DNA from 3 places in the Bacillus sp. 41-22 genome. Region 3 is predicted to be linked to each of the others. Evidence: riboswitches for the same ligand, from Rfam matches in the RefSeq annotation. Region 3 holds a riboswitch; each other region holds the start of a gene.

Region 1 (3,282 bases), 2.5 Mb from region 3:
GAGGCGGGAATATTCAGATTCTGGCATATGAAAAAGCTGGAGAGAACTTGTGTATTTCTGTTGAAGATCAAGGTCTTGGGATAGAAAATGAGAAAATAGAAAAGATCGGAAAAGCTTTTTATACAACAAAAGAGAATGGTACAGGTCTTGGATTAATGATTACATATAAAATTATTGAAGAACATCAAGGGAGTATCGCGATTGAAAGTAGTATGGGGATAGGAACGAAAGTGGAAATTTATTTACCAACAGTGTAGTGCATTAGACGAAATTACTTTTCAGAAAAGTGTTCTTGTTGTGTAAATATAAACATTTTATAAAATGTTTCAAGAAGGGTTTTTTTTATAAAAAACTTCGTTTATAATGGAGGAAAATATCGACATAGAGCTTTTAGCTCATGTAACGGTTCAGTAGTGTTATGAAAAGAAAAGAAGGGGTGCACGCGCATCCTTTTTTCTATGCGGATATGATGAAAGGGGTGGTATGATGGAATTAACATTAAATTCGACTGTATGTTTACACACGATTCAATTTCGAAAAGAGCAAAAGAACTATATTGTAAAAGATACGATTACAGGAGAGACATATGAAATGCCGCCACTTTGGATTGATGCACTAGCAATGATGCGTGACGGTTTTTTATTGGGAGAAATTGAGGAGAAATTAAAAGAAGAATATCCAGCAGAAGAAGTAAATATGGTAGCATTTACGAGGCAACTGTTAGAGCTAGAACTTGTCGAAATGGTAGATGGAGAAGAGATAGCTTGTACAAAGAAGAAAGATAAAGATTATTTAGCTTGGATACGCCCAAGGGTGGAGCAATTCTTTTTTAACTTAAATAAAAAATATAAAAGCAAAGGTCAAAAGTGATCTTTGCTTTTTTTGTAGACCATGTTTAAAAAATAACAGCGAATGCCCTTGCGAAAGCACCGTCACTATTTTTAATTTTTAAAGGTGCTGCTGAGAAAAAGAATCGTTTCGCTTTAATGGCATCTAAGTTTGTTAAGTTTTCAATTAAGTAAATATTATTTCCTAACAGTATGTGATGAATCGGTGATGTTTCTGTCGTTACCTCATCAGGAGAAATAAAATCTAAACCGACAGATTTTACTTTTAATTGAACTAGTTCTTCAGCTAATTCTTCGGAAAGATAAAACGCTTCTTTCTCATAAGCTTCGGTATTCCATTTATTAGATAGATTGGAATGGAAAATGACAATATCGCCTTCTTTTATGTCGACAGTATGTAATACTTCCTTAGGTAATTTTCGCTCTTGAACATGAGTCACATCGATAAGAACAGCTTCGCCTACAAATTGATTTAGGGGTAATTGATCAATAGTGGTTGCGCCTGAAATGAAATGAGCAGGCGCATCACAATGCGTACCAACATGAACGACAGAATGAAAATTCGTAACTTGATAACCTGTTTCTTCAACGCTTGTAATGGCTTCTAGTTGGATTTTTGGTGTTCCAGGAAATTGAGACATATTATTTTCAAACGTTTGTGATAGATCAATTACTTTCATTTTACATACCTCCAATATATTTTTTTCAAATAATAAAAAGCCCATCCTTCATAATCAAGAAAGATGAGCTTTACATACTAGTTGAGTTTTATCTTCCAAAATGCAATGCATTTTGCAGGAATTAGCACCTATTCAGTTTGCATAAACTGAGGTTGCTGGGCTTCGAAGGACCGGTCCCTCTGCCTCTCTTGATAAAGGTTTATTCGGTTTTAAATTCGCAATATTTGTGATATTTAAATTGTAATTCATTTCCTTTTTTCGTGCAATACAAATTAGGTGTTCACCCAAATAAAGTTGCTCGCATATTGTAGCTTATGTAAGTAGACTGTTGCGAAGGAGTGAGTGCAGTGACAGGGAATGTATTAAATTATTATGCCGGTGGAAATACAGCTAGAGGATTTCACAGCTTATACGAAGAGAATTTGAAGGGGCTAGGCAGGTTGTTTATTTTAAAGGGAGGCCCAGGAACGGGAAAATCTTCTTTAATAAAGGCAATAGGGCGTGAATGGGTTGAAAAAGGATATGATATTGAACTTTTGCATTGTTCTTCTGATAATAAGTCAGTTGATGGGGTGATTATTCCGAAATTAAAAGTAGGAATTGTTGATGGAACATCACCGCATGTTATTGAGCCGAAAATGCCAGGAGTTATTGAAGAGTATATAAATTTAGGAGTTGCTTGGGACTCAGATAAATTAAGAAAGCAGAAGTTAGAAATTGAACGGTTTGTATTAGAAGCGGGCAAGGCTTTCAAATCTGCTTACGGATGTTTTAAAGAGGCGTTAGTTATACATGATGAGTGGGAGAAAATATATATTAATAACATTGATTTTAATAAAGCAAATGAACTAACAGAACAGCTAATTCAGAAATTATTTGCAGATAAAAAGGGAGAACAATCGATTGTGAAACATCGTTTTTTAGGAGCTGCTACACCGAAAGGAGCAGTTGATTTTGTTCCTAATTTAACAGAAGGATTACCACATCGTTATTTTATAAAAGGACGCCCGGGTTCTGGAAAATCAACAATGCTTAAAAAGTTATCGAAGGCAGCAGAAGAAAAAGGTTTTGACGTTGAAGTATATCATTGCGGGTTTGACCCGAATAGTCTTGATATGGTTATCGTAAGAGAATTAGGATTTGCAATTTTTGATAGTACCGCACCACATGAATATTTTCCAAGTCGCGAAGGTGATGAGATTATAGATATGTATACTCTTATTGTTAAACCAGGGACGGATGAGAAGTATGCTACAGAAATTCGTGACGTTTCCATTCAATATAAAGCAAAAATGAATGAGGCAATGTCTTTCTTAGCAAAAGCAAAATCAGTTCGTGATAAATTAGAACGAATTTATATTGCTGCTATGGATTTTTCAAAAGTGGATGCATATAAAGAGGAAATTCAAAAAGAGTTTGAACGAATTACTGCTACTGTAATTGAAAAGAAAAAATAAGTGCTTTATTGAGCTGTCAGAAATTGTCTGACAGCTGTTTTGGTATATAGTAAAATTAGTCGTATATTTGTCGAATTCCCAGGGAAATAATCAAAAAATGGAGATGGTATGAAATGAGAGAGAAAATTGAATTAGAACTAGAGCGAATTGAAAAAGAGAATGGTGTGAAAATTTTATTCGCTGTGGAATCAGGGAGTCGGGCGTGGGGGTTTCCATCGAAAGATAGTGATTATGATGTTAGGTTTGTTTATATACACCCTGTAGAATGGTATTTATCAATCCATGATAAGCGTGATG
Region 2 (3,282 bases), 2.4 Mb from region 3:
CTGGTGCAATCGTAGGTTACCAACCATTCGGTGGCTTTAACATGTCTGGTACAGACTCTAAAGCTGGTGGCCCTGATTACTTAGCGCTTCACATGCAAGCAAAAACTACTTCTGAAACTTTATAAGAAATAGTAGAAAAGATCTTCACAGACTGTGAAGATCTTTTCTTTTTGAGAAACTCTCTATAATAGAAGCTAGTTAATTTCAATCAAGAAAGGTTTCTAAATATTACTATTTTTTCTTTTGGATTAGTTAAACCTTGTTAATATCGGGATAAACATGAAAATAGAAACAAAACAGCGAGAAAAATTGACTTATTAGTCATATTTTTTAGTATTCATTTTGAGGATTTCCTGTATAATACAATTTGAAAGAAAATCTATGGTTAGACAAGAGAACACTCCTTTCGGCTTTGCTAACTGAAAGGAGTGTTTTTTTTAGGTCGCTAAAAACTCTTCTGTACTCATTATATTTGCGTATACTCCATTTAAACTCGCCAAAATTGTATTATGAATATAAACAGCTGGTATAGTAGCATTCTTAAATGAAAGATCTTTTGTAGCACAAGCATCGTGTATTACGGTACAGTGAAGACCAAAATCAAAAGCAGCTCTTACTGTAGCATCAATACACATATGGGTCATCATCCCGCATATTACGACGTGCTCAATTCCTGAACGTTGTAATTGTTCTAGAAGATCAGTTTCTCGGAAGCTATTTGGATAATGTTTAAGGATAACGGTTTCCTCTCTAAGTGGACGGACATTTTCGTGAATATGGACACCTTCTGTATTGGGTAGGAAAAAAGTAGCGCTATCTTTTATAGCTACATGTTGGATATGAAAAATAGGTTCGTTTCTTATTCTAAAATGTTGTAGTAGCTGACTAGCATATTCACTTGCTTCTACTGGATTACGTAATTCCATCATTCCGCTTGGAAAATAATCATTTTGAATGTCGACGAGCAAAAGAGCTGTTTTCATATATCTATCTTCCTCCGATTTCATATTCAAATAATGTTATTCAATGAATAGAGAAGATTCTCCTTTTTAAAAGTATGAGTGAGAAGGATTTTACATAACTTTAAAAATCACTATTGTATTGTTACTTCTTATTTAAAAATTTAAATAGAGAAATAATTAATATTTTTCCGAAAAATGTATTGACTCTCATTATTCTGAGTTCTATAATAAGACTTAATTAAACGACAATTAAATCGATACACTCTTATCCAGAGAGGTGGAGGGACTGGCCCTACGATACCTCAGCAACGGGTTTTTTTAATACCGTGCTAACTCCAGCAAGCCTATAAAGGCTTGGAAGATGAGAAGATGTGAATGAGTACATATAAAAGTGCTCTCCTTCTTATCTTTTATTACTGATAAGGAGGAGAGCACTTTTTATTTTACCTCGAAAGCTCTACTTCAAGTTTTACAGCATATAGGAGGGAAGAAAATGATTTCTTTTAACAATGTAAGTAAAGTATATGAATCAGGTGGGCAATCTGTTCATGCGGTTGAGGATGTAACGCTGTCAGTTGAAAAGGGCGAAATTTTTGGCATTATCGGATTTAGTGGTGCTGGAAAGAGTACGCTATTACGTTTAGTAAATATGTTAGAAAGACCAACTGCAGGAACAATTTCAATAGATGATAAAGATATTACATCATTATCGGCGAAAGAATTGCGGACACTAAGACAAAGAATTGGGATGATTTTCCAAAGTTTCAATCTATTTAATTCAAGAACGGTGTTTGGGAACATTGCTTATCCATTAAGGTTAGCGAAATTGCCAAAGAATGAGATAAAAGAAAGAGTGAATGAACTACTAAAATTTGTTGGTTTAGAAGATAAAGCGAACTATTATCCAGAACAGTTATCAGGTGGGCAAAAGCAGCGTGTTGGGATTGCAAGAGCACTTGCGACATCACCCGATATTCTCATATGTGATGAGGCAACATCAGCTTTAGATCCGGAAACAACAACAGAAATCTTAAATTTATTAAAGAAAGTAAATAGAGAGTACAATTTAACGATTCTACTTATTACACATGAAATGCACGTTGTGAAAGAAATTTGTCACCGTGTAGCCGTTATGGAAAAAGGAAAAGTAATTGAAGAAGGAAAACTGTTTGACGTTTTCACACAACCAAAAACAAAGACAACTCAAAATTTTGTACGCTCTGTTATTAATGATCACTTACCAGAAAGTGTTCTAGCGAAAATTCAAAACGGAGGTCAGATTTATCGCCTGACTTTTACTGGGGAAGAGACAGGGCAGCCTGTACTATCATATATTGCGAAAAACTATAACGTCGATGTAAATGTTCTTTATGGAAATATTATTGAACTCCAAAATGTGCTATTTGGAAATCTTCTTGTAGAACTACAAGGTGAACAGAAAGAAATTCAAAAAGCATTACAACATCTAAGACTGCAAGTGCAGCTGAAGGAGGTAGAAGCTCATGCGAGTTGATTGGAGTATATTTTGGCCTCGCATATTAGATGCGACGGGGGATACCCTCTTAATGGTAATTGTAACCCTTATATTTGCTACAATTCTCGGTATACCTCTAGGTTTACTGTTGTATGTAACGAGAAAAGGAAATTTTTTAGAAAATAAATGGGTCTTTTCTATTCTTAATATCATAATTAATACAATTCGTCCGGTTCCATTCATTATCTTTTTAGTAGCTTTAAGCCCACTAACAAGAAGTGTTATTGGAACGACGATTGGAACGGCTGCAGCAATCTTCCCAATGACGTTAGTTGCATCAATTGGTATTGCTAGAATGGTTGAAACCAATCTTGTTTCTGTTCCGAAAGGAGTAATTGAAGCAGCACAAGCAATGGGCGCTTCACCACTTAGAATTGTTTTTGAAATCCTCGTACCAGAAGCTTTAGCACCATTGATCCTAGGTGTCACGTTTATGACGGTCGGTTTAATTGAATTTTCTGCAGTCGCAGGACTTGTCGGTGGTGGCGGTCTTGGTGACTTAGCAATGACATATGGTTATCAACGCTTTGATACGTCAGTTATGTTTGTAACGGTCGTTTTACTTATTATTCTTGTACAGGTGGCTCAAAATTTAGGGAACTACTTTGCGAAAGTCTTTTTACGCAGATCATAAAAAGGAAGAGGGGAAAAGAAAATGAAGAAAATTTTAGCATTTGCATTATCAGCGATCGTAGGAATTACAGCATTAAGCGGCTGCTCAGGTGGAGACACAGGTGCAGGAGCGAAAGAGAAAGTAGTTCGCGTCGGTGTAACTGGAACAGATGG
Region 3 (3,282 bases):
CGATGCTTGGACAAATTTAATTCAACCTTTCTGGGCATTACCGGCATTAGCGATAGCTGGTTTAAGCGCGCGTGATATTATGGGATTTTGTGTTGTTAACTTACTATATGCAGGATTTATCATTAGTCTATGTTTCTTATTTATTTAAACGAAAAGCTAGTTTTATACTAGCTTTTTTATATAATAAATCATTCATTATCTATACAGCTTATTACCTTTCTCCACTCTACCTCTGCATGATTTAATGCTTCATATGTAAACAAATCTTCACATACTTTTTCAATCATATGAGGATTGTTCTTAAGGAAATTCCACTGCAATACTTTAGGAAGAAAATATGTTTCATATTCTTTACTTCCCTTTATCACCTCATCAACTTCTCTTTCACAAATCCCTCTTATTAAATAATCATTTCTTAATTGTATTTGAATTTGTTGAAACGTTTCACTGTATTTCTTCAATTGGACTAAACAATTAATATACGTACGCAAAAGTTCGTCATCATAATTGCAACACTTTATAATACGATCGATTTCATTCATAATGTACGAGCCGCTTCTTCTATTTGTAACAGCCATTTTTCACGCTTCGTTACTTTACTCGTTTTCACAGATTGAAAAGTAGAACGTTTTATATCGCGAATACCACAAAAACGTAAAACCCCTCTTTTCATCATAATCCAATCCGCTGATCAATATAATAGGGACACGTACCATAACGGTGAGTCTAACGTATTAATAACCCACGCCTTCTTTCCTTTCAATAACCCTTTCGGTAAAGCTCCTTCATATTTATAAGCAAATCCAGCTATAAAAATACGATCGATAAATCCTTTTAAAATAGCAGGCATGCTCCACCACCATATCGGATATATGAAAAGAAGAATATCCGCTTTCTGCACTAATTCTCTATATCGCTTCGTCTCTTCTTCATTTAGTAAATCACGTCTTTTCTTCTCTCCATTAAATACAAGCACTGGATCAAATTGTTCTTTATATAAATCAAGTAGCGTAACAGAATGATTTGTTTCCTCAAGTCCTTTTTGCACATGCTCTAAAATTGCCCCATTAAAGCTTGAAGGATTAGGATGAGCGTATATAATTAGTACGTTCACTACAAAACAACTCCCTCTTTAGTTAAAGTTTCCCCTTCTTTAACATCTTCTCTACAATTTGCACATTTTTCGAACTTTGTAACAAACGATTTAATACTGTTAGTAGCTCTTCTTTTTCTAAACCTTTCAATTGCTCTTTAACTGTACTCTCACCAGTACCTTGAATTTCATACACAACTGCCGCCATATGTTTACAATAATTTTCATAAGGACACTCGCAGCTACTTTCTGCAAAATCTTCAAGATCAATAATCACTTCATAATTCCCTGCATTTCCAGTAACGAAAGCAAATACTTTCTTGTCGTGTATTTCAACATCTTCTACATGTCCCTCTTCATAATATTCATATCCTCTATCTATAATGTACTTTGGAATCCATTTCATTATATCTTTTAATAAGTATGCATACATCACAACACCTCTTCCTCTAATTCCCTTTTGACTTCCAAAATCCTGCATGTTATTCTAATAACTGTCAAGTAGCGAGTCTACGTGACAAAACGACTGACACCTATTCGGCGGAGGTGTCTCTTTTCATTTGCAGCCGATATGAAGTGCCTCTTTCAGGCACATTCAATCTTTGACACTACACACTCAACACCATTCCCTTGTATCAGGCTGCTTTAGCAGTCTTTTACTCTACATACTTCAAAAAAAAGAGAGCTCAGCTCCCTTTTCCCGCCTTATAAAATACCCCTTTTTCAGCATAGCGATATTCATCATCAGCTAAAGTAATTTTCCCATCCAGTTTGAGTTCATCTAATAGTCTTGATAAATAAAATTGATGTAACATTTTTTTAGTGAATTTTCCTTCATGATGCGAAACGATATGTTCTTGAATATCTAACAATGATATTGGCTTATCTTGCTCTATCATATATTCATAAACTGTACTACGCAGTTTTACGTATTTTTCGAGTGTCACAGTACTTCGCAACCCCTTTCTTCTTATTATATGTTTTCGTAATCGGTTTTTTTGCAACAAAAAAACCTCTCCGATAAGAAGAAGTTACGTATATCTTCGTCTTATCTCCCAGAACAAATATGTTCTGCTGGAATTAGCACCTGCATCGCGGTTGCTGGGTTTCATCGGGCCAGTCCCTCCACCTCTCTGGATAAGAAAATATTCACTTTAAATTTAACTATACGTAATTTTATTATAATTGTCAAATAAATATAAAAAATTATATTTTCTTCTTTATTGTTCATACTACAAAAAGATGTACAAAAGGAGGCTACTACTTTGAAAAAGAATGCTCGTGGATACGTACAAGATTCTTTTCATTCCTTACAAGAAGCGAAACATTGTTTAGAAGATGCATTACAAACTGTTGAAGAAGATTTTAATCGCGCACGTATTGAACAATCCCTTTACGCTGTAGAGCAAGCTCTTCAACGTTGCGATTACACCGTTCACATTTTAGAACAAGAATGAAAACTTCCCATCAAAAGATGGGAAGTTTTTTTCAAATGGCATACTTCATCATTATTACCGTTATTATTAAAAAATATACAGAATTAACAATTTCTAAAATCCCTACTTTTAATATAGAAATCTTTTTGCCATACAACATAATGGCCCGAATTACACTTGGTACAAATATGAGTGAACACCATGGATTTATAGCAAATACAATTACCGTTAATACAATATGGTATCCCCAAGATATAAAACGATACTTCGGATTATTTTTTTCACGAATCATCGTTTTTACATAAAACGTACTTCCTAAAAAATATAGAAATGAAATAAGCGCAATGAATAATGCTGTTTTATCTATGAATTTCACGGAGAAATAATAACTGATTAAACCACCTATACAAAACACTATAATCGCACAAACATCATTTAGTAATGCTCGTTCATTTTTTTGACGAGCGTAATACATATTTACAATAAACAATGGAATCATTAATACTGCGAATAAAAGAATTCGCCATTCATATAATAAAGAAATCATCCCAAATACAAATGCAATGATAAAATAAATAATTGCAGCGTGTAGAAATTCTTTTTTTCGTCTTTGCCTTATGTACATGAGAAATGGATAAGTAGCTAGATAGATAAAGAACCAGGCTAAAAACAATGGGATATGATAAAAAGTAGGTTTACCAAGTAATACACTTAATAGAAATGGTATGACAAGCATCGCCCATGCTCCATGTT

What was found. Region 3 has a riboswitch for S-adenosylmethionine ahead of LCF45_RS16120 (hypothetical protein). Riboswitches for the same ligand answer to the same signal wherever they lie in the genome.
Region 1: it holds a riboswitch for S-adenosylmethionine, as region 3 does, so the genes downstream of both, LCF45_RS02085 (cyclase family protein) here and LCF45_RS16120 (hypothetical protein) in region 3, are expected to answer to the same signal.
Region 2: it holds a riboswitch for S-adenosylmethionine, as region 3 does, so the genes downstream of both, LCF45_RS01840 (methionine ABC transporter ATP-binding protein) here and LCF45_RS16120 (hypothetical protein) in region 3, are expected to answer to the same signal.

What each region holds. Positions count from the first base shown of each region.
Region 1 is NZ_CP084035.1:392,234-395,515, forward strand. It holds gene LCF45_RS02075 (ATP-binding protein) at 1-257, shown strand, start outside; gene LCF45_RS02080 (hypothetical protein) at 487-870, shown strand; gene LCF45_RS02085 (cyclase family protein) at 896-1,528, opposite strand; SAM riboswitch class I at 1,614-1,726, opposite strand; gene LCF45_RS02090 (PRK06851 family protein) at 1,876-2,985, shown strand; gene LCF45_RS02095 (nucleotidyltransferase domain-containing protein) at 3,099-3,282, shown strand, end outside.
Region 2 is NZ_CP084035.1:339,803-343,084, forward strand. It holds gene pruA (L-glutamate gamma-semialdehyde dehydrogenase) at 1-125, shown strand, start outside; gene LCF45_RS01835 (cysteine hydrolase family protein) at 438-983, opposite strand; SAM riboswitch class I at 1,225-1,330, shown strand; gene LCF45_RS01840 (methionine ABC transporter ATP-binding protein) at 1,456-2,475, shown strand; gene LCF45_RS01845 (methionine ABC transporter permease) at 2,465-3,130, shown strand; gene LCF45_RS01850 (MetQ/NlpA family ABC transporter substrate-binding protein) at 3,152-3,282, shown strand, end outside.
Region 3 is NZ_CP084035.1:3,153,027-3,156,308, forward strand. It holds gene LCF45_RS16100 (short-chain fatty acid transporter) at 1-148, shown strand, start outside; gene LCF45_RS16105 (hypothetical protein) at 189-542, opposite strand; partial or broken gene LCF45_RS16110 (NAD(P)H-dependent oxidoreductase) at 539-1,114, opposite strand; gene LCF45_RS16115 (SWIM zinc finger family protein) at 1,137-1,574, opposite strand; gene LCF45_RS16120 (hypothetical protein) at 1,780-2,100, opposite strand; SAM riboswitch class I at 2,139-2,237, opposite strand; gene LCF45_RS16125 (hypothetical protein) at 2,359-2,550, shown strand; gene LCF45_RS16130 (YwiC-like family protein) at 2,582-3,282, opposite strand, start outside.